One region of the Streptomyces sp. 8N706 genome, then DNA from elsewhere that is predicted to be linked to it. Evidence: riboswitches for the same ligand, from Rfam matches in the RefSeq annotation. Region 1 holds a riboswitch; each other region holds the start of a gene.
What was found. Region 1 has a riboswitch for cyclic di-AMP ahead of ACTWQE_RS31820 (C40 family peptidase). Riboswitches for the same ligand answer to the same signal wherever they lie in the genome.
Positions count from the first base shown of each region.

Region 2: linked by a shared signal. The riboswitch ahead of ACTWQE_RS02610 (transglycosylase family protein) and the one ahead of ACTWQE_RS31820 (C40 family peptidase) in region 1 are both predicted to bind cyclic di-AMP.
Region 3: linked by a shared signal. The riboswitch ahead of ACTWQE_RS27860 (NlpC/P60 family protein) and the one ahead of ACTWQE_RS31820 (C40 family peptidase) in region 1 are both predicted to bind cyclic di-AMP.
Region 4: linked by a shared signal. The riboswitch ahead of ACTWQE_RS12175 (M23 family metallopeptidase) and the one ahead of ACTWQE_RS31820 (C40 family peptidase) in region 1 are both predicted to bind cyclic di-AMP.

Region 1 is NZ_JBQQBW010000157.1:4,825-10,196, forward strand. It holds gene ACTWQE_RS31815 (ATP-dependent Clp protease ATP-binding subunit) at 1-1,459, opposite strand, end outside; cyclic di-AMP (ydaO/yuaA leader) riboswitch at 2,349-2,505, shown strand; gene ACTWQE_RS31820 (C40 family peptidase) at 2,510-2,983, shown strand; gene ACTWQE_RS31825 (hypothetical protein) at 3,298-3,441, opposite strand; gene ACTWQE_RS31830 (inositol monophosphatase family protein) at 3,764-4,606, opposite strand.
Region 2 is NZ_JBQQBW010000003.1:143,760-149,131, forward strand. It holds gene ACTWQE_RS02595 (acyl-CoA dehydrogenase family protein) at 1-875, shown strand, start outside; gene ACTWQE_RS02600 (TIGR03943 family putative permease subunit) at 942-1,694, opposite strand; gene ACTWQE_RS02605 (permease) at 1,691-2,584, opposite strand; cyclic di-AMP (ydaO/yuaA leader) riboswitch at 3,290-3,464, shown strand; gene ACTWQE_RS02610 (transglycosylase family protein) at 3,470-4,699, shown strand; gene ACTWQE_RS02615 (hypothetical protein) at 5,195-5,372, shown strand, end outside.
Region 3 is NZ_JBQQBW010000105.1:4,936-10,307, forward strand. It holds gene ACTWQE_RS27850 (NlpC/P60 family protein) at 112-1,182, opposite strand; gene ACTWQE_RS27855 (hypothetical protein) at 1,425-1,778, shown strand; gene ACTWQE_RS27860 (NlpC/P60 family protein) at 2,097-3,266, opposite strand; cyclic di-AMP (ydaO/yuaA leader) riboswitch at 3,275-3,441, opposite strand; gene pcrA (DNA helicase PcrA) at 3,717-5,372, shown strand, end outside.
Region 4 is NZ_JBQQBW010000025.1:573-5,944, reverse strand. It holds gene ACTWQE_RS12185 (M16 family metallopeptidase) at 1-903, shown strand, start outside; gene ACTWQE_RS12180 (M16 family metallopeptidase) at 915-2,282, shown strand; cyclic di-AMP (ydaO/yuaA leader) riboswitch at 2,594-2,777, shown strand; gene ACTWQE_RS12175 (M23 family metallopeptidase) at 2,793-3,587, shown strand; gene ACTWQE_RS12170 (GntR family transcriptional regulator) at 3,778-4,434, shown strand; gene ACTWQE_RS12165 (HPr family phosphocarrier protein) at 4,713-4,994, opposite strand; partial or broken gene ACTWQE_RS12160 (GNAT family N-acetyltransferase) at 5,119-5,372, shown strand, end outside.

The sequences.
Region 1 (5,372 bases):
ACTGCTCGGCGGCGACGGCCTGGTCCTTGTCCCGGGTCAGCTCCTCGACTTCGCGCTCCAGGGCGCGGATGTCCGTGCCGCGGGTGGAGGAGCGCAGCCGGACCCGGGCGCCGGCCTGGTCCATCAAGTCGATCGCCTTGTCGGGCAGATAGCGGTCCGTGAGGTAGCGGTCGGAGAGCTCGACGGCGGCGAGCAGTGCCTCGTCGGTGTAGCGGACCTGGTGGTGGGCCTCGTAGCGGTCCCGGAGCCCGCGCAGGATCTCGACGGCGTTCGCAGGGCTCGGCTCGGGGACCAGGACGGGCTGGAAGCGGCGGGCGAGTGCGGCGTCCTTCTCGATGTAGCGCCGGTACTCCTCGAGCGTGCTGGCGCCGACGACATGGAGTTCACCGCGGGCCAGGGCGGGCTTGAGCATATTGCTGGCGTCCATCGGGCCGCCCTCGGAGCCGCCGCCGGCGCCGACGACGGTGTGCAGCTCGTCGATGAAGACGATCAGCTCGTTCGAGTGGGCGCGGATCTCCTCGATGATGCCGTTGAGCCGCTCCTCGAAGTCGCCGCGGAAGCGGGTCCCGGCGACCACTCCGGAGAGGTCGAGCTGGATGACGCGCCGGCCCAGCAGTATGTCGGGGACATCGGCGTCCGCGATGCGCTGGGCCAGACCCTCGACGATGGCGGTCTTGCCGACTCCAGCTTCGCCGATCATGACGGGGTTGTTCTTGCCCCGCCGGGCGAGCACCTCGATGGTCTGCTCGATCTCCTCGGCCCGGCCGATCACCGGGTCGATACGGCCCTCGCGTGCCGCGTCGGTGAGGTCGCGGCCGAACTTGTCCAGGTTGGGGGTGTTCCGCTCGCCGGCGCCGGGACGCTGGCCGGTGCTGCCGGTGACGGGCGGGAGGCCGTTCTTCGCGCCGGGGGGCGGTGGGGAGAAGTGGGCGGCGTTGAGGATCTGGCCCGCTGTGGAGTCCCGGTTGGCGGCGAGGGCGACGAGGACGTGCTCGGGACCGATGTACGAGGCACCGGTGGAGCGGGCGATCTCATGGGCGTCGAGCAGGGCACGCTTGACGGCCGGGGTGACGGCGATGGAGCTGCGGGGCGGCCCGTCCCCGGCCTGCCGGTCGATCTCGGCGGCGAGCGCGTCGGGGTCGGCCCCGGCCCGCGAGACCATGCCCCGGGTCGGTTCCGCGGAGAGCGCCGCCCGCAGCAGATGCTCGGTGTCGAGGTCGGTGCTCCCGTGCTGGGCGGCGTAGGTCGCGGCGGCGGAGACGAGCTGCCGGGCCGGTGCGCTCATCAGCCGGCTGAAGTCGACACGGCGGGGGTCCGGGCGCTGTCCGGCCTGCCCGCTGCCGAGGAAGTGGGAGAGGAAGTCTCCGAGGGGGTCCGGACCGCGGTTCTCGGGACCCTGTGGTGTGTCCTGTCCCTCGTCTCCGTCGTGCTTGTCGTGTCCGTCGTGTCCGTCCGTCATTGGTATCCGTCCCCGTGGCCCAGACGGGCCGGGCCACGCTGTCTCAGTGCGCGTGCCGCTGGTGAACGCGTTCCCACACGTCCGGCATGACAACAGATCGCCACAGTCCCACGCGCCCCAATTTAGACGATGTGGCGGTGTATGTCTGGTCCCGGAGACCGTGGAGCGGAGGGGCCGGACCGCAAGGATCCGGCCCGGTCGTCCGGGGCCGGACCCTGCGAGAGCGCCGCGGTCGACGACCGCCCCCTGGGGCGCGGTGGTACGGGTGCGGGCGGTGGCGCCGCCTTGCGTGCCCCGCTCACCGAAGGGCCGCGATGTCTCCTGATCCCCGAACGCTGCGTGCCCCCGTGCTCGCCGACCCCATGTCCGGTGCGGGTGAGCTCCCTGGTTGCGATGGACGATCTTCATCGGCCGCTTCGTACGCGCTTCGGTCATCCGCGGGTGCGGCCCGGCGGGGGCTCGGCCGGGGCCAGGGGAGCGGCGATGCGGTACGCGAGAGGCTGACCGTGAGCGCGCCGTCGCCGTCGTGGACGCCGGGGAGCCGGACGGGTCAGGAGCCGGCGATCCCGCGCCCACCCACCCCGGTCGCTCGTGCCCGCGCCGCTCGCCCCAACGTCCTTGCATCTCCATGGAATCGAGCGTCCAACCGTGTCGAGTCGGCAGCATTCGGCTCCCAACTCCCCGCTGCTCAACAAGGGTTACCGCAAGTATTCACACGAGGTGGCACGCCTGTTTTGCTCCATCGGATGAGAAGTGAAGAAGTTCACAGATGGCCATTTCGGCTCTGAATTACGGTGGTTGATGACGCAGGATCCATAACCGAAGACAAGCCCCCGCCACCCCGGCGGGGCGATCCGGGCGGACGCCGAGTCCTGCCGCCGCTCCGGATGCAGATCGAGCACCACAGTTCGGCAGGAGCGGGAGACCCAAGCACAACCGGGCCACGATCACGGTGGCTCTTGGGGTGAAGCCACGCCAAGTGGCCGGGCACCTTCGCCAGCCCGAACCCGACAGGTCATCTTTCGCAGGCGGATGACGAAGGGCTTTCGCTTGTCTGCGCATACACGCATACCTGCGCTCATACCCCGGGCCGGAATCCTGTCCGTTCTCACGGCCGCCGCTCTCGCCGGTTCGACCCTGATACCCAGCGCTTCACCCGCTGCCGAAGCCGCTACTCCGGCCGGGAAGGCGCTGAAGGTGGCGGCCTCCAAAAAGGGGTCCCCTTATCGGTACGGGGCGGCGGGCCCGCACCGGTTCGACTGCTCCGGGCTCACGCTGTACTCGTTCAAGCGGGCGGGAAAGAAACTGCCCCGCACAGCGGCCGCGCAGTACAACAAGACACGCCATGTCTCCGTGCGATCCCGTAAGGCGGGCGATCTTGTGTTCTTCCATTCAGGGAAGAATGTCTACCACGTCGGTATCTACGCCGGTAAGAACAGGATCTGGCATTCCCCGAAGCCCGGCAGGACGGTGCGGCTGGAGAAGATCTGGACTCACAGCGTGTGGTACGGGCGCGTGAAGTAACCAACGTCCCCGTCTTTCGGTAGAACCGGGGGATTCCCCCACCTCTCCGATGAGTTCCTCCGGTCCGGGGGATTCTCCCACCTCTTCGGCGAGTTCCTCCGGTCGCGACACCGGTCGTACCACGTTCCGAGAAAAGCGGTATGGCCGGTGTCGACCGAACAAGAACCGGTTTCCGTCGGGCGTCGCGGGGTTCCGCCGCGTGCGAGGCCGGTATCCCGGTGCATCCGCCGCGGGGCGAGTCCTGCGCGGACAACCGGCCGCCGCGCGGGGTGATGTGGCGTTCTCGTCGCGTTCAAGGCCCCCCGAGCCCTGGTTCACTCCTCCGTACCGGACGGGGGAGTGTCGTCCTCGGGTGGGCTCACCCAACCGCAGATTCCGCAGACGTAGCGGTTGTGCAGCCCGTCTATCTGCGCTCCGCAGCCGGGGCAGGTCGTTGTCCAGTAGGAGTCTCCGGTCAACGCTGGGCTCCGCAGTTTCCGCACAGCCAGCCGCCTTTGGGGCTCTGCTGCATCTGCCCCCCGCACTGGGGGCACTGGTTCCGCACTTCCGCCGGGTCGCATCTCACAGCCGTCTCCTGTCGTCGTCCATCGGAGGAAGAGACGCACCGTGGAGCTCGAAGGGCGTGTTACCCGCCGATCCTGGCGCAATCCTTTGCCCGTGAAGTGGAATCCCCGTGATAGAGGCGATTCCCCCGTACACGTTCTGGCCACTTCCCCAGAAGTGCGGGGACATTCCTGCCACCGAGGTCCCACCCGTGGGCGCCGCGCCGAGGCCGCCTCATCAGCCGGGCGCACCGGCTGATGGAAGAGGAGCGGTCAGCAGGCCCGCGATACGCCGTGCCGTCGCCTCGTCCCGGGCGGCGGCGAACGGGAGTGCGCCGTCCGCCATGCGAAACGGCTCTCCATGCAGGTTGAGGACCGCCCCTCCGGCCTCGGCGACGAGCAGGATGCCCGCGGAGTGGTCCCATGGGTTGTCCCAGGCGTACGTGGCGGCGTCCAGCTCGCCGCGTGCGACATCCAGGTAGTCACAGCCGGCTGAGCCGCTTGCGCACGCCTTCACCCCATGGGCGGGGCCGAGCTCGTAGAACCGCTGGTTCTGCTCAGGGGTGAGATATACGGGCCGTGCGCTCGCCAGCTGGAGGACGTCGTCATTGCCCGGGGCCACGGGGAGCCGTACCGGTTCACCGTTGAGGAGCGCCCCCTCTCCGCGCCGCGCCACGGCCATCAGGCCGGGAACGGGGAGGTGCGTCCAGGAGGCGAGCAGTTCCCCATGGCGGGCGAGGGAGACCAGCGTGGCGAACTCGGGCTGCTGCCGGACGAAGTTGGAGGTGCCGTCGATCGGGTCGATGATCCAGACAGGTGCGTCACCGTGCAGAGCGTCCACGAGCCCCGGATCGGCTGCCACCGCTTCCTCGCCGATGACCAAGGAGCCGGGTATCAGCGAGGTGAGTGCGGCGGTCAGCCGCTCCTCCACCTTCCGGTCGGCGACCGTGACCAGGTCGAGGGGGCCGGTCTTCTCACTGATCTCGGCGTCCGACAGCCGTCCGAAGCGGGTGAGCGCCTCTTCGGAAGCCACGGTCCGGATCAGTTCTTCCACCGCAACATGAGTCCCAGAGCTGAGCATGCTTCCATCTAACGTGGTCGTGTCCCCTCGCCTCACACCGGGCCGGGCGGCTCACGACAGCGCGGCTGACGGCCGGCGGCTGACGGCCGGGCGGCACTGACGGCCGGTGGGGCGGGCCTCAGTGCTCGAGATGAGACGGAGGAGTGTCGTCCTCGGGTGGGCTCACCCAACCGCAGATCCCGCAGAGGTAGCGGTTGTGCAGCCCGTCTGTCTGCGCTCCGCAGCCGGGGCAGGTCGTTGTCCAGGAGGAGTCGATGGTCAACGCTGGGCTCCGCAGTTCCCGCACAGCCAGCCGCCGTTCGGGCTCTGCTGCATCTGACCCCCGCACTGGGGGCACTGGTTCTGGGTTTGCACCGGGTCGCGTCTCACAGTCGTCTCCTGTCGTTGTCCCTCGATGAGAGCGCCATTGACGTGCGGAGGTTCCACCTATCACTCATCTTTGGCCAATGCTTCACGCTCGGTAATGAAGTGCAGGTTGGACTGAGAACGGAAGAGCCGAACCCCAGAACCGGACCCACCGCTTCCGGGAAACGGCCCTGGGAAAAGGAAACGCATCATCGCGCCGAGCAGTGGTGCGGATATGTGCCTACATCAATGATCGGTCCCATGGGCGCCCGCGTCATCGTTCTCCGGGCTGATCCTCGGACGGGGCTGCTGACCGTTGTGCATGCCAATGAGCCCATGGACATCGGCTGTGGCGTGCGTCGGCCCGGAGAAAGGCATAGGGCTGGGCCTTCCCCGGGGAGAATATCCGTCGTGATCAGGA
Region 2 (5,372 bases), on a different contig from region 1:
ATGTGAACGACGTCAAGGTCGCCGCCTTCTGCTCCTCCGAGCCCGACGCGGGTTCGGACGTCGCCTCGATGCGCACCCGCGCGGTCCACGACGAGGCCAAGGACGAATGGGTCCTCAACGGCACCAAGACCTGGGCGACCAACGGCGGCATCGCCGATGTCCATGTGGTCGTGGCCATCGTGGACCCGGAGCTCGGCTCCAAGGGGCACGCCTCCTTCATCGTCCCGCCGGACACCCCCGGCCTCTCCCAGGGGCAGAAGTTCAAGAAGCACGGCATCCGTGCCTCGCACACCGCCGAAGTCGTCCTGGAGAACGTGCGCGTTCCCGGCCACTGTCTGCTCGGCGGCAAGGACAAGCTCGACGAGCGCATGGCCCGCGCCCGCGAGCGCGCCCAGTCCGGCGGCGAGCGCCTGAAGAACGCCGCCATGGCCACCTTCGAGGCCTCTCGCCCCGCCGTCGGCGCCATGGCGGTCGGCACCGCCCGCGCCGCGTACGAGTTCGCCCTCGACTACGCAAAGACCCGCGTGCAGTTCGGCCGCCCGATCATCGACAACCAGGGCGTCGCCTTCCAGCTCGCCGACATGCGCACCCGGATCGACGCGGCCCGCCTGCTGGTGTGGCGCGCCTCCTGGATGGCCGCGACGGGCACGCCGTTCACGTCCGCGGAAGGCTCCATGTCCAAGCTGTACGCCAGCGAGACGGCCAAGAAGGTCACGGCCCAGGCCATCCAGATCCTCGGCGGCAACGGCTTCACCCGCGAATACCCGGTCGAGCGGATGCACCGCGACGCCGCGATCTACACGATCTTCGAAGGCACGAGCGAGATCCAGCGCCTGGTGATCGCCCGCTCCCTCGCGGGCCTCCCCATCCGCTGACCCGGCCGCCCGGCCCCCTCAAGGCCTCGGGGCCGGGCGGATACCGGACGGCCCGGCCCCCGGTGATCAGTAGCGAGGTGCGGGGTCCCCGTACGGGTTCGCGGGCCGCGCGACGGGCCGTACCTCCTCCACGTCGAGAGCCGCCTCCGCCGAGGCCGTGCCCACCTTGCCGAGGGGGCGCCAGCTGCCGGTCACACTCACCCAGGCGTCGGCCCGCGGGGGAGTGCCGCCGTGCATTTCGACCTTGACCGACTGGGAGTCCGCCGCGCAGCAGCTCAGGATCAGACGGGTCAGGTACCAGCCGCCGCCCTTCCCGGGGGTGACGAAGCCGGTCATCCGGACCGTACGGTCCTCAAGGCTGCGGCGGGTGTCCTGGCGCGCGCGTGAGCTGAACTCCGAGAGCGAGATGACCAGCGGGGACCTGTCGGGAAGGGGCGAGAACCGCACGTCCTCCTCCACGGTGCCGGTGTTCTCCCGGGCGGCGGTGTACGAGCCGAGCGCGGGCGGGGTGAAGAGGAGCAGGGTCAGCGCGGGCAGAAACAGCAGCCAGGCGATCCGCGGCCCTCCGCTGTGGTCATGACCGTGCCCGTGATCGTCCTCGGCCCCTGCGGCGTCGGGCACGTCGGCCGGCCCCGAGAACAGGAAGCCGTCCCGGCCGGCGCCCACGAGCCCCAGGGCGACCAGGATGACGCCGGAGACGATGAGCGGAAGGCGCAGCCCCTCCTTCACATACCGCAGATACACCTCGCTGAAGAGTGAGATGTGCAGCACTCCGGCCCCGGACAGCAGAAGCAGCAGTACCTGGATGTTCCGCTTCACAGCACCCACCATCCGGTCAGCACGCTGCACACGACGGCCACCACCGCGGTCGTCGAGGAGAATCTGAGGGCGAACGCCCGGCCGAAAGTACCCGATTGCAGGGCGATGAGCTTGAGGTCGACCATCGGGCCCACCACCATGAAGGTGAGCCGGGCCGTGGGGGAGAAGCCGCTCAGCGAGGCGGCGACGAACGCGTCGGCCTCGGAGCAGACCGCGAGGACGATGGCCAGCCCGGCGAGGAAGAGGACCGAGAGCCACGGCGATCCGGAGAAGGTGTCCAGCACCGACCGCGGTACGACGACATTGAAGGTCGCCGCCGCCATCGCCCCCAGCACCAGGAATCCGCCGGCGTGGAGAAAGTCGTGCTGGAAACCGAGCCGGAATTCCTCCCACCGGCTGTGGCCGGGCCGGTGCCCGGTGCGGTGGGCCGGAAGGCGCAGCCATTCCTCGCGGCCCAGCCGGATCCACAGCCAGCCCATCGTCGCCGAGGTGATGAGCGAGGCGAGAAGCCTGGCCACCACCATCCCGGGATCGCCGGGGAAGGCGACGGCTGTCGCGGTGAGCACGACGGGGTTCACGGCGGGAGCGGAGAGAAGAAACGTCAGTGCGGCGGCCGGAGCCACCCCCCGCCGGATCAGGCTCCCCGCGACCGGCACCGACGCGCATTCGCACCCGGGCAGGACCACGCCGGCGGCACCGGCGACGGGGACCGCGAGGGCGGGTCGCTTCGGCAGGATCCTGCTGAACGCCTGCGCCGGGACGAACGCGTTGATCGCGCCCGAGAGCGCGGTGCCCAGCAGCAGGAAGGGCAGGGCCTGGACCACGATGGCCACACAGACCGTGCGCCAGGCTTGCACGGCGGGGTGGGCAGGCCATACGCCGGTGCCCATGACCAGGACGGCCGCGACGCCGAGGACGAGCACTCCGGTCGCGAGAACAGGTTTCACGGACCGCCCGGACCGTGGATGCCGCGCTGTCGCCCCGGGCGCGGGGCTCGCGGGCGGCGAAGGGCCGATCAGCTTTTCCGCTCTCTGGACCTCTTCCGCACTCTGCACACTGACTCCGCACGTCCGCGACCGGGGCCCTCACGATATCCGGGGCACAGGCGTACACCGGGGACGCCACCACCGTGAACCCAGCAGCAAATAGTTCGGTTCGCCGGATATGCGATCCCTCGCGCAATCTCATCCCCATGATGGCGGCACTGCGGAAGCGGGCCGCAAACACCTACCCAATACCTCTATTACAGCAAAACCGAAGAGCACTACTAAAACGGACAATTGGGCGTCTCGTGACTCATCTCACAACACGATTCTCGTGATGTGATCCCGCGCACTCGAAAAGGGCACTTCCGGGCAACTCGGTTACCCGCTGCAGAGTGTGAGAGTCATTCAGTAGCAATCCCTATCGCTCTCCGCTGAAGATCCGCAGCAAAGCGTGACGCAAAGCCGAGTGGATCTGCTGAAAAGTGATTCCGAGGAATACCTGGGACTTGTCGTGAAGAAATTGCTGCGCTTACTTTTACCGCTGCCCGCCCCAGAGAAGAGCGGGTGCCCATCTGCCGGAGCGCCGAGTCCTGCCGCCGGCCGGGGGAGAAACAACAAACGCACCAGGGCAGGAGCGGGGGAACCAGGTAAGTGCCGGGCCACGCACTGTGCGAGGAACGGCTTGGGGTGAAGACGTGCCGCAGCACTCAATGCTGCTCAGGGCGCGGCCGGGCAACTCCAGCCCGAACCCGACAGCTCACCTCGTAGGCGTAGGAGAGGAATACCCCTATGTCTGCACGCGGACGTCACCGCCGGCACAGTCCCGGCCGTATTTCCCGAGTGTCTCTCGCTGCCGTTGCCGGTGGCGCCGGTCTCGCCCTTCCCCTCATGTCGGTCGGCTCGGCGCACGCCGCCTCCGTCGACACCTGGGACAAGGTCGCGGACTGCGAGAGCACCGGCAACTGGAGCATCAACAGCGGCAACGGCTTCTACGGCGGCCTGCAGTTCACCCAGGACACCTGGACGGCATTCGGCGGCACCGAGTACGCGCCGCGCGCCGACCAGGCGACCAAGGACCAGCAGATCGCCATCGCGGAGAAGGTTCTGGACAGCCAGGGCCCCGGAGCCTGGCCGGTGTGCTCCGGCAAGGCCGGACTGACCCAGGGCGGCGCCGCCCCGGAGATCTCCCCCCAGGGGAAGAAGGCCGAGGCCCCGGCCAAGGCCGAGTCCGCACCGAAGGACCGGAGCAAGCCGGCCGCGGACAAGGCGGAGTCGAAGCCGGAGTCGTACACCGTCGTCAGCGGCGACACTCTGTACCGGATCGCCACCACCCGGCACATCGAGGGCGGCTGGCACCAGGTCTACCAGGACAACCGCGAGGTCGTCGGCGGCAACCCGCACCTGATCCTCCCCGGCCAGAAGCTCACCCTCGGTGGCGGCAAGGCCGAGGCAGCGCCGAAGTCCGAGGCTCCCAAGGCCGAAGCCCCGAAGGCCGCCAAGCCCACGGCCGAGCCGAAGGCCGCGCCCAAGGCTGAGCCGAAGCCGGAGCCGAAGGCCGAGAAGGCCGAGAAGGCCGCTTCCCAGGACAAGAGCTCCTCGGACCAGGCCGCGTCGGGCTTCACCGCCCCGGTCGGCAACACCACGGTGGGCACCCCGTACCACCAGTCCGGTTCCAGCTGGTCCAGCGGCTACCACACCGGTGCGGACTTCCCCGTCCCCACCGGCACCCCGGTGAAGGCCATCGGTGCGGGCGAGATCGTCTCCGCGGGCTGGGGCGGCTCCTACGGCAACCAGGTCGTCGTCCGCCACGCGGACGGCAAGTACAGCCAGTACGCCCACCTGTCCTCGCTGTCCGTCTCGGCAGGCCAGTCCGTCAGCGGCGGCCAGCAGCTCGGCCTGTCCGGCTCGACCGGCAACGTCTCCGGCCCGCACCTGCACTTCGAGGTGCGCACCGGCCCGGACTACGGCTCGGACATCGACCCGATCGCTTACCTCCGGGCGCACGGCGTCAGCATCTGAGGACCGGCACCCAGGACCGGGTCGCCACCTGACGACCCTTCCTGACGGACCGAGGCGCCCGCCCCCGCGATGCGGGGGCGGGCGCCTCGGTGTTGTCCGGGAGCCCTGTGGCCCGTTCGCGAACGGAAAGCGCCCCTGGGCCCCGCCCCGCCCCGCCGAAGGCCGGGAGTGTACGTGCCCGAGGTGTGGCCGGCTCCCCTCAACGACTGCCGGGAGCCCCACCCGGACGGCGTCCCGCGGAGCGCCGCGGGCCGGAATGGGCCAGTCGGACCAGAACCCCCGGCTCCCGGGCGCCACACGCCGCCCGGTGCCGTACAGCGCCGGCCGCACGCTCGGCGAAAAGCCCGGCAGGCCCCGGAAGGCCGTCACCGGGCCGCCGATGCGGCCGGATGGGTGATCCCGACGCCGATCCGCAACCGTGTCGCCGAAGCCGCCGTCGGAACGGGAGACCATAACTTCCCCCCGATCGATGGGGACTTGAAGGAGGCACCGCTCATGGCCGATCCGATGGCCGTCACCATGGAACTCCCCGCACGGGACCAGGGCACCACGGACCGGGCCCGCGCCCTGTCGCCGGCCGACGGGCTGCGGCTTCAGCTCCACGCCGAACTCACCAGAGCCGCGGTCCCACCGCACCCCGATGACCTCCGGGTCATCCACGACCTCGCCCAGT
Region 3 (5,372 bases), on a different contig from region 1:
GGCGTACGCGGTCCCCGCAGCGGTGCGCAGTGCGGCCCACGAGCGGTGCACACGCCGTGGGCGACCCGCCGCGTACGGGTGCACGTACGGGAGCCGGTACCGGCGCCGGGTCTAACCCGGTCTCGTCGCGCCCGCGAACGGCATCTGGTCGATCGGCGCCACACGGACCGGCGTGCCCGGCCGAGGCGCGTGAATCATCCGGCCGTTGCCGACGTAGAGGCCGACATGGCTGATGCCGGAGTAGAAGAACACCAGGTCCCCGGGGGCGAGCGCCGAACGGGGGACGCGCCGGCCGGCGTTGATCTGGCTGTAGCTGGTGCGGGGCAGGGAGACCCCGGCGGATCTCCATGCGGCCAGGGTGAGGCCTGAGCAGTCGAACCCGCCCGGCCCGGTCGCGCCCCAGACGTACGGCTTGCCCAGCGCCCCGTAAGCGAAGGCGACGGCCTGGGCGGCGCGCTGGTTCGGCGCCCGCAGTCCGGCGCTGCCGCGCGGGGCGCCGCGGTCGGCGTGCGGCGTTCCGCCCGTGGGGTGGCCGTCCTGCCGGAGGACCGCCGCACGTTGCTCGGCCGTCAGCCGGGCGAGCAGCCGTTCCGCCGCGTCGAGCTTCTCGCGTACCGTGCTCCGCTGCTTGCGCAGCTCCGCCTGGCTGCGCCTGAGCTCCGCCAGCCGCTCGGCCGCTCGGCCGCGGACCTGCTCGATGCCGCGCAACTGGCGGCGGATCCCGGCGACGGCGACGGCCTGGCGGCTGCCTGCGCGGTCGACGATCGAGGCCCGTTCCAGATACTCGTCGGGGCTGGAGGAGAGCGCGAGCTGAAGCGCGGGATCGATACCGCCCGAGCGGTACTGGGCGGTGGCCAGCGAACCCAGTGCGTTACGGGCGGCGTTGATCCGCTCGGTCCTGCGTACGGCCTCGCCCCGGAGGCGGTCCAGGGCCCTCTGCGCCCTTTCGGCCCTCTCCTCGGCGCCGTTGAACTTCTCGGTGGCCTCCTCGGCCTCGTGGTGCAGCCGGTCGACCCTGGCCTTCACCTGGGCGGGGGCGGGGCCGCCGGGATCGGCGTACGCGGTGCCGTCGAGGGCTGTCGTTCCCGCCGCGCCGGCGAGGGCCAGAGTCGCCGCCGTACGGGCGGTGCTGCCGGTGAGCGATCGCCGCCTGGGCTTTCTGTGCGAGGCCACGGCCGCCATCACATCCTTCCCAACTGTGCGGCGGCCGGGGGGAGTCAGCCGCCTGGGGGAGGACGCTAAGCCCGCAGGGTGCGAGCGAATACGAGGATGAACGGGACTGGACGGTTTGGGCGCGCCTCTGAACAGAAGCACCGGGTGAATTCCCACGGCTCTGCCGCTTCACGATGCGCCGGTGACCGAAGCGCCGATTGAGGCCCACCTGGGTACCGGCCGGTGCTATGGGCCCGGTTAGGCTCCCCCGCATGGACATATTGATCAATGTCTTCGTCGGTCTGCACATCATCGGCATCGCGTCGCTGCTCGGTGGTTTCTTCACGCAGATGAAGGCGATGGGCACGGGCACGGCCCGGTTCGGCCCGGCGATGCTGCACGGTGCGCTGACCATGCTGATCACGGGCGTCGCTCTGGTGGGGCTGGACCAGGCCGACGGTCAGTCGCTCAACAACGTCAAGCTCGGTGTGAAGCTGGCGTTGCTCGTCGTCATCCTCGGCCTGGTCTACGTCAAGCGGGACGAGGAGAGGGTCGACAAGGCCGCCTTCGGCTCGGTCGGCCTGCTCGCGATCGCCAATGTGTTCATCGCGGTCCTCTGGACCTGACGTGACGCTTCCGTAGCGCCCCGGCGCCATCGCGCCCGGCGCCGCTGCGCCCCGGACTCCACGGGCCCCGACCGTACGGCGCGAACGCCACGTCCCCGACCGTACGGCGCGAACGCCACAGACCCCGGACCGTACGGGCGCGGTTGCCACGCCCCGGACCCGTACGGGCGCGAACGCCAGGGCCCCCCGGACCGTACGGCCCCAACGCCCGCCCCCACAGCGAGAGCGCCCCACCGGCCGGCCGGTGGGGCGCTCTCGGCGTGCGGAGGTGCCGACGCCCCCGGGTGGGGAGCGCCGTCCCGCTCCCCGCGCAGGCGGCTACGCCGGGCGGACGCTTCCGTAGATCGGCATGTAGGTGATCGCCTCGGTGCGGATGTTCGCGCCCGGCTTCGGAGCGTGGATCATCTGGCCGTCGCCTGTGTATATCCCGACATGACTGATGTCGTCGTAGAAGAAGACCAGGTCACCCGGTTTCAGATCCTCGGTGGCGACCCGGGTGCCGACCTTCACCTGGTCCCAGGTGGTACGCGGAAGCGACACCCCGGCGCTCTTCCAGGCCGCCTGCGTCAGCCCCGAGCAGTCGTACGAGTTCGGGCCCGTGGCCCCCCACACGTACGGCTTGCCGATCTGTGCCCGCGCGAACGCGAGGGCCTTGGCGGCCTTGGTCGCGTACGAGCCGGAGTCCGAGCCCGTAGCCGGGTCGGTGGTGGAGGTTCCGCCGCCGGACGAGCCGGAGCTGTCGTTCTGCTCCTGCTCCTGGCGGGCTTCCTCGCGCCGCTTCTCGGCCTGCTCGCGGGCCAGCTCCTCCGCCCTGCGCTGGGCCTCCTCCTCCTTCTTGCGCTCGAGCGCCGCCAGCCGTGCCTTCTCCTCGGCGGTCAGCTTCGACAGCAGCTCGCGCGCCTCGCTGAGCTTGCGCTGCACCGACTGCTTGGTCGTCCGCAGCTCGTCCTGGGAGTCCGACAGCGTCTCCAGGCTCCGCGCGGCCTCGGCGCGCTTCTCGGACGCACTCTCCTGCTGGTCCTGGTAGTCCGCGACGGCCTGCTGCTGCCGTCCGGTCATCCGGTCCATGAGGTGGTTCTGGTCGAAGTAGTCCTGCGGATCGGAGGCCAGTATCAGGGTGGCCGTCGGCGCCATCCCGCCGTTGCGGTACTGGGCCGCGGCGTAGCTGCCGAGCTTGCGGCGCGCCTCGTTGAGGTCGTCCGTGCGCTCCGCCACGTCGTCGATCAGTCGGTCCGTCTTGGCGCGCTGCTGGTCGGTGCGCTCTTTGGCCTCGTTGTACTCCTGCGTGGCCGAGCCCGCCTGCCGGTAGAGCTCATCGACCTTCTTCTGGACCTCTTCGATGCTCTGCCTCGGCTCGCCCGGCGCGGCCTGGGCGGTCTGCGAGAGCAGGGTCGCGGAGGCCAGCGCCGCGGTCGTCAGACCGACGGCGGCGCGGCGGCCGGAGCCGTGGTGGAGCAGATGGGTCCGCGGTTTGCGGTGCGACGCCAAGGCGCGCGTCTCCTTCCGTGGACCGCCTACCGGGTTAGCTGTCGGGTTCGGGCGGATCGGAAGGCTGCCCTACGGTCCGTCGCCGCGCGCAGTGCATGCTCGCGTGACGGGCCGATTCACCCCGGTGTTGCGTGGTGGGTCCCCGGCTCCGGATGCCTGGAGGCATGGCCGGATTCGGCGGAGGCCGCCCGTGCCGACGCGGTCGCCGGCGGGGGGTTGCGGGCCGCCTGAGCGAGCACGGTAGCCAACATGTGGGGCAGCTGTGAAGGCTGGTGTTCGATATGCCCGAAACCTTTTTGTGACCTGGCGCGGGTTTCAACGCCGTCCGCCCGGTCGGCTACGGTCAGTCGCGATCCGCCGCTGCCGGCGAGGCCGTGGTCAGGCCACCTCAGGGGAGAGAATGAGGAAGCGGTGTGGGCTGTCGGTGCGGCGGCCTAGACTCGGTGGGCGATGAGCAGCCTCTTTGACGACAGCTTCCTGGCGGACCTCGAGCGTGCGGGCGACGAGCCCCCGCCGCCGCCCGAGGAATCCGCGCACCCACAGGAGGAGATGCCGGCCGACCTCTTCGGCGGGCGCTTCGACCACCCCGTGGACCGGGACGCGTACTACCGCGACGGCGCGCCGCGGCCCGCCGTCGACCCCGCCGCGCTGCTCGAGGGGCTCAACGAACAGCAGCGGGCCGCCGTCCGGCACACCGGCTCGCCGCTGCTCATCGTCGCCGGCGCCGGCTCGGGCAAGACCCGTGTGCTGACGCACCGCATCGCCCATCTGCTGGGCACGCGCCGGGTCCACCCCGGCCAGATCCTCGCGATCACCTTCACCAACAAGGCCGCCGGGGAGATGAAGGAGCGCGTCGAGGAGCTCGTGGGGCCCCGGGCGAACGCGATGTGGGTCTCCACCTTCCACAGCGCCTGCGTCCGCATCCTCCGCCGGGAGAGCAAGAAGCTCGGCTTCACCTCCAGCTTCTCGATCTACGACGCCGCGGACTCCAAGCGCCTGATGGCTCTCGTCTGCCGCGATCTGGACCTCGACCCGAAGCGCTATCCGCCGAAGTCCTTCAGCGCGAAGATCTCCAATCTCAAGAACGAGCTCATCGACGAGGAGACCTTCGCCGGGCAGGCTGCGGACGGTTTCGAGAAGACCCTCGCCGAGGCGTATGCGATGTACCAGTCGAGGCTGCGCGAGGCCAACGCCCTCGACTTCGACGACATCATCATGACCACCGTCCATCTGCTCCAGGCGTTCCCGGACGTCGCGGAGCACTACCGGCGGCGCTTCCGGCATGTCCTCGTGGACGAGTACCAGGACACCAACCATGCGCAGTACACCCTGGTGCGGGAGCTGGTGGGCACGGGCGAGCATGTCGCCGAGCTGTGTGTGGTGGGCGACGCCGACCAGTCGATCTACGCCTTCCGCGGGGCGACCATCCGCAACATCCTCCAGTTCGAGGAGGACTACCCCGACGCCACCACGATCCTGCTGGAGCAGAACTACCGCTCCACGCAGACGATCCTCAGCGCCGCGAACGCCGTCATCGAACGGAATGAGAACCGCCGGCCCAAGAACCTGTGGACCGAGGCGGGCGCGGGCGCGACGATCACGGGCTATGTGGCCGACACCGAGCACGACGAAGCGCAGTTCGTCGCCGACGAGATCGACCGGCTGACGGACGCCGGCGACGCCAAGGCCGGTGACGTCGCCGTCTTCTACCGCACGAACGCCCAGTCCCGTGTCTTCGAGGAGATCTTCATCCGGGTCGGGCTGCCGTACAAGGTCGTCGGCGGCGTGCGCTTCTACGAGCGCAAGGAGGTCCGCGACGTCCTCGCGTATCTGCGGGTGCTGGCCAACCCCGAGGACACCGTCCCGCTGCGCCGGATCCTCAATGTTCCGAAGCGGGGGATCGGGGACCGCGCCGAGGCGATGATCGAGGCGCTGGCCCTGAGGGAGAAGATCTCCTTCGCCCAGGCCCTGCGCCGGGTCGACGAGGCGTACGGCATGGCGGCCCGCTCGGCGAACGCCGTGAAGCGGTTCAACACCCTGCTGGAGGAGCTGCGTACGATCGCCGAGTCGGGCGCCGGCCCGGCGACGGTGCTGGAAGCGGTCCTG
Region 4 (5,372 bases), on a different contig from region 1:
CTGACCGCCATGGTCTACCCCGAGGGCCACCCGTACCACCACACCCCCATCGGCTCGATGGCCGATCTGGACGCCGCCTCCCTGGAGGACGCGCGGAACTTCTTCCGCACCTACTACGCGCCGAACAACGCCGTGCTGTCGGTCGTCGGAGACATCGACCCCGAGCAGACCCTCGCCTGGATCGAGAAGTACTTCGGCACCATCCCCTCGCACGACGGCAAGCAGCCGCCGCGCGACGGCTCGCTGCCCGGCGTCATCGGCGAGCAGCTGCGCGAGGAGGTCCACGAGGACGTCCCGGCGCGTGCCCTGATGGCCGCCTACCGCCTGCCGCACGACGGCACCCGGGAGGCCGACGCCGCCGACCTGGCGCTCACCGTCCTCGGCGGCGGGGAGTCCTCCCGGCTGCACAACCGTCTCGTGCGCCGCGACCGTACGGCCGTCGCCGCCGGCTTCGGCCTGCTCCGGCTCGCCGGAGCTCCCTCGCTCGGCTGGCTGGACGTGAAGACCTCCGGCGGCGTCGAGGTCCCGGCGATCGAGGCCGCGGTCGACGAGGAGCTGGCCCGCTTCGCCGCGGAGGGGCCGACTCCGGAGGAGATGGAGCGCGCGCAGGCGCAGCTGGAGCGCGAGTGGCTCGACCAGCTCGCCACCGTCGGCGGCCGCGCCGACCAGCTCTGCCGTTACGCCGTGCTGTTCGGCGACCCGCAGCTGGCGCTGACCGCCGTGCAGCGGGTCCTCGACATCACCGCCGAGGAGGTGCGGGCCGTGGCCGCCGCCCGGCTGCGCCCGGACAACCGCGCGGTCCTCGTCTACGAGCCGACCGGGGCCGCCGGCAACGAGGCCCCGGAGGCCGTCGAGACCGCAGAAGCCGCCGAGAACACCGCAGAAGAGGAGGCGGCCCAGTGACCGACGCCACCATGACCTTCCACCCGCAGCCGCAGGGCGGGACCGCCAAGCCGTGGGCCTTCCCGGCCCCGGAGCGCGGCACCCTGCCCAACGGCCTGACGGTGCTGCACTGCCACCGGCCCGGCCAGCAGGTCGTGGCCGTCGACGTCAACCTCGACGCCCCGCTGGACGCCGAGCCCGAGGGGCTGGACGGCGTCGCCACCATCATGGCGCGAGCCCTGTCCGAGGGCACCGACAAGCACACCGCCGAGGAGTTCGCCGCCGAGCTGGAGCGCTGTGGCGCCACGCTCGACGCGCACGCCGACCACCCCGGGGTCCGGGTCTCCCTGGAGGTCCCGGCCTCCCGGCTGGCCAAGGCGCTCGGTCTGCTCGCCGACGCCCTGCGGGCCCCCGCGTTCCCCGACAGCGAGGTGGAGCGGCTCGTCGCCAACCGGCTCGACGAGATCCCGCACGAGCAGGCCAACCCGGCCCGCCGCGCCGCGAAGGAGCTCTCCAAGGAGCTGTTCCCCGCCGAATCCCGGATGTCCCGGCCCCGGCAGGGCACGGAGGAGACCGTCGAGCGCATCGACGCCGCGGCCGTACGGGCCTTCTACGAGGCGCATGTCCGGCCCGCCACCGCCACCGCCGTGGTCGTCGGTGATCTGACCGGGATCGACCTCGCCGTGGTGTTCGGTGACACCCTGGGCGCGTGGACCGGCGGCACCGCCGAACTCCGCCCCCTACCGCCGGTGACCGCCGACGACACGGGCCGCGTGGTGATCGTCGACCGCCCGGGTGCCGTGCAGACCCAGCTGCTGATCGGCCGGATCGGTCCGGACCGGCACGACCGGGTGTGGCCCGCCCAGGTGCTCGGCGTCTACTGCCTCGGCGGCACCCTCACCTCCCGGCTCGACCGGGTGCTGCGCGAGGAGAAGGGCTACACCTACGGCGTGCGGGCGTTCGGCCAGGTGCTGCGCTCCGCCCCCGACGGCACGGGCGCCTCGCTGCTCGCCATCAGCGGTTCGGTGGCCACCGAGGTCACCGGGCCGGCCCTGGAGGACGCCTGGACGGTGCTGCGCACCCTCGCTGCCGACGGCCTGACCGACGCCGAGCGGGATGTCGCCGTGCAGAACCTCGTCGGTGTCGCGCCGCTCAAGTACGAGACGGCGGCGGCCGTCGCGGGCACGCTCGCCGACCAGGTCGAGCAGCATCTGCCGGACGACTACCAGGCACGGCTGTACGCCCGGCTCGCGGAGACGGGCACCGTGGAGGCGACCGCCGCGGCCGTCAGCGCGTTCCCGGTCGACCGTCTGGTCACGGTGCTCGTCGGTGACGCGTCGGTGATCGAGGAGCCGGTACGGGCCCTCGGGATCGGCGAGGTCAAGGTGGTCGGCGGCTGACCGTCGTCAACGCCCCCGGACCCGCGGCCCGTTCCGCCGCGGCACCGGCCGGAGGGCCTCGTCCCGGCGGCAGTTGACGCCGCGCAGGGCGGGGCCCCGGCAGGACCGGTACAACACGCCTCAGCAGGGCGGGAGATACCCCGGCGCCTTCGAAGACGCCGGGGTTCTCCTGTATGTCCCGTTTGTTGGTGAGACTGCCCGTTCATCTGTGGTGTGCGCTACAAAGAACCCGATTTCTTTGGCGATTGAAAGTTGTCCCGCTTAGCGTCGGTCCGGCTGTCCGACCGGACACCGGCCGCACCCGCGGCTCCGGGCAGTCATCGCCGAGTCCCCGTACGGCGCGAGCCAGGGGAGCCGGGGACCCGCCGTCCCGATGCCGCCTGCGGCGCGGGGCAAGTCCCTTGGGGTGAATCGGGCGCCTCCCCGGAGGGGCCCGTAGGAGACCTTCCTGCTCCGAACCCGTCAGCTAACCCGGTAGGCGAGAAGGAAGGAAAGGAGTACGCCGCACCCATGGCGTTCACCCGTGCCACCGGGAAACACCGCCGGCCGAGCCGTCTCGTCCGCTCCGGCGCGAACATCGCAGGCATAGCCACCCTCGCCACCGCGGGCGCCGTCGGCTCCGTGGCGCCCCCCGCGCTCGCCGCCTCCGGCGAGGCTCCGGCGGCCGAGCAGACCGGTCTGCGCCAGGCCATCGCCGCGGGCGACACCCTCGCCGACACGATCGGCGCCCAGGCGCGCGCCCAGCAGGAGGCCGCCGACGAGGCGGCCGCCAGGGCGAAGGCCGAAGCGGAGGCGAAGAAGCGCGCCGCCGAGGCCAGGCGCGAGGCGGAGGCCAAGGCGAAGAAGGCGCGTGAGGCCAAGGTGCGCGCCGCCCGTGAGGCGGAGCGCAAGCGGCTGAACGCCTTCGTCCTTCCGGTCCGGGGCAGTTATGTCTCGACCGGGTACCAGTCCTCGGGCGGGGCGTGGTCCTCCGGCAGCCACACCGGCATCGACTTCCACGCCTCGTCGGGCACCTCCGTCCACGCCGTCGGCGCGGGCACCGTCGTCGAGGCAGGCTGGGGCGGCTCGTACGGCAACAACGTCGTGATCAAGATGAAGGACGGTACGTACACCCAGTACGGCCATCTCTCCTCCGTCGGCGTCTCCGTCGGTGAGACGGTCACCCCGGGGAAGCAGATCGGTCTCTCGGGCAGCACCGGCAACACCACCGGTCCGCATCTGCACTTCGAGGCCCGTACGTCCCCCGACTACGGTTCGGACATCGACCCCGTCGCCTATCTCCGCTCGCACGGCCTCAGCGTCTGACCAAGCTCTGGCCAAAGATATACCCGGTCCGGGCGTCCTCGTCGGAAATTCCTCCGCATTGCAATAGAGTTCCTGAACAAGCGACAACCGAATGCGTTTCGCGGGGATTAAACGGAGGTCCGGCCATGCGGGGTCGAAGGTGAACGGCGATGCGGTGCCGGCGGCCAGGACGGGCATTCCCGCGCACGCGGTGTGCCAGGCGATCCGGGACGACATCGTGTCCGGGGCGCACCCTCCGGGCAGCCGGCTGACCGAGGAGGTCCTCGCCCGCCGGTACGGCGTCTCCCGGGTCCCGGTCCGCGAGGCCCTGCGCACGCTGGAGTCCGAGGGCTTCGTGACCACGCGCCGGCATGCGGGCGCCTGTGTCGCCGAGCCCTCGGAACAGGAGGCCGCGGACCTCCTGGACATCCGTGGCCTGCTCGAACCGCTGGGTGCGGCGCGCGCCGCCCAGCGCCGTACCGAAGCGCACCTCAAGGTGTTGCGCGGGCTCGTACGGCTGGGCCAGGAGCGTGCCAGGCGGGGGCACTTGACGGATCTGCGGCCGCTGGGCGACTGGTTCCACGAGACCCTGGCCCAGGCCTCCGGCAGCCCCAGTCTGGCGTCGCTGCTCACCCAGGTCCGCCGCAAGATCACCTGGGTGTACGCGGCGAACCCACCGGGGCGGCAGACCGAGTCCTGGGAGGAGCACGGGGCCATCGCGGACGCGGTGGCCCGGCGGGACGCGGATCGCGCCCGCGCGCTGATGGCCGCGCACACCGAGCGCTCGCTGGCCGCCTACCGGCTGCGCCGGCCGTCCCATGTGAGGCCTTCGAAACAGCCTGTCAACACAGCGAGTGCACGGAATTAACAGATATCCCGTATACAACTGTCGGGAATTCTTTTCCGGCTTCAGCCGTGCTTTCGGCTGCGCGAAAATAGGACGGAAGCCGGAGTGGAGCCCGGTGAGAAAGCTGCGCGAAAAAGAAAAGCAGAGCCGCGGTGCCCTGAATGGGCCACCGCGGCTCCGCCCTGCGTTTTTGCCTGTGGTACGTCTCCGGGAGCATTCGGGAGATTCGTCCGAGTGCCGCGTCGGCCAAGGTCTGCCCGGTAGCGAGGTGACCTGGTGCGGCCCCGGCCGACGCGGCACTACACCGTCTCCGGCAGCTCCTCCAGCCCCTCCGCGACCAGCTTCGCCAGGCGGTCCAGGGCGATCTCGGCGCCATCGGCCTCTGAGGAGAGGACGATCTCCTCGCCGCCCTGGGCTCCCAGGCCCAGCACGGCGAGCATGGAGGCGGCGTTGACCGGGTTGCCATCGGTCTTGGCGATCGTCACGGGGACGCCGGAGGCGTTCGCCGCACGGACGAAGATCGAAGCGGGCCGGGCGTGCAGGCCCTCGGCCCAGCCGACGGTGACGCGGCGCTCAACCATGGTGTTGCCCTTCGGGTCGTGTCCAGGTCTTGGCAGTGTGTGATGTTGTCTAGACCAGTCTTCCGGTCAGTCTCTCATGACGCGTCCAGTGCTCTCCTCGGCCCGGCGCCCGTACGCTGGCCCCATGGAAACGCCGTCGGAGCACGCCTACCCGACTCACTGGGAAGCCGACGTCGTGCTGCGTGACGGCGGCACCGCGCAGATCCGTCCCATCACCGCCGAGGACGACCGGCGACTCGTGAGCTTCTACGAACAGGTGTCGGACGAGTCGAAGTACTACCGCTTCTTCGCACCGTACCCCCGGCTGTCCGCCCGGGATGTGCGCCGGTTCACTCACCACGACTACGTCGACCGGGTCGGGCTGGCGGCGACGGTGGG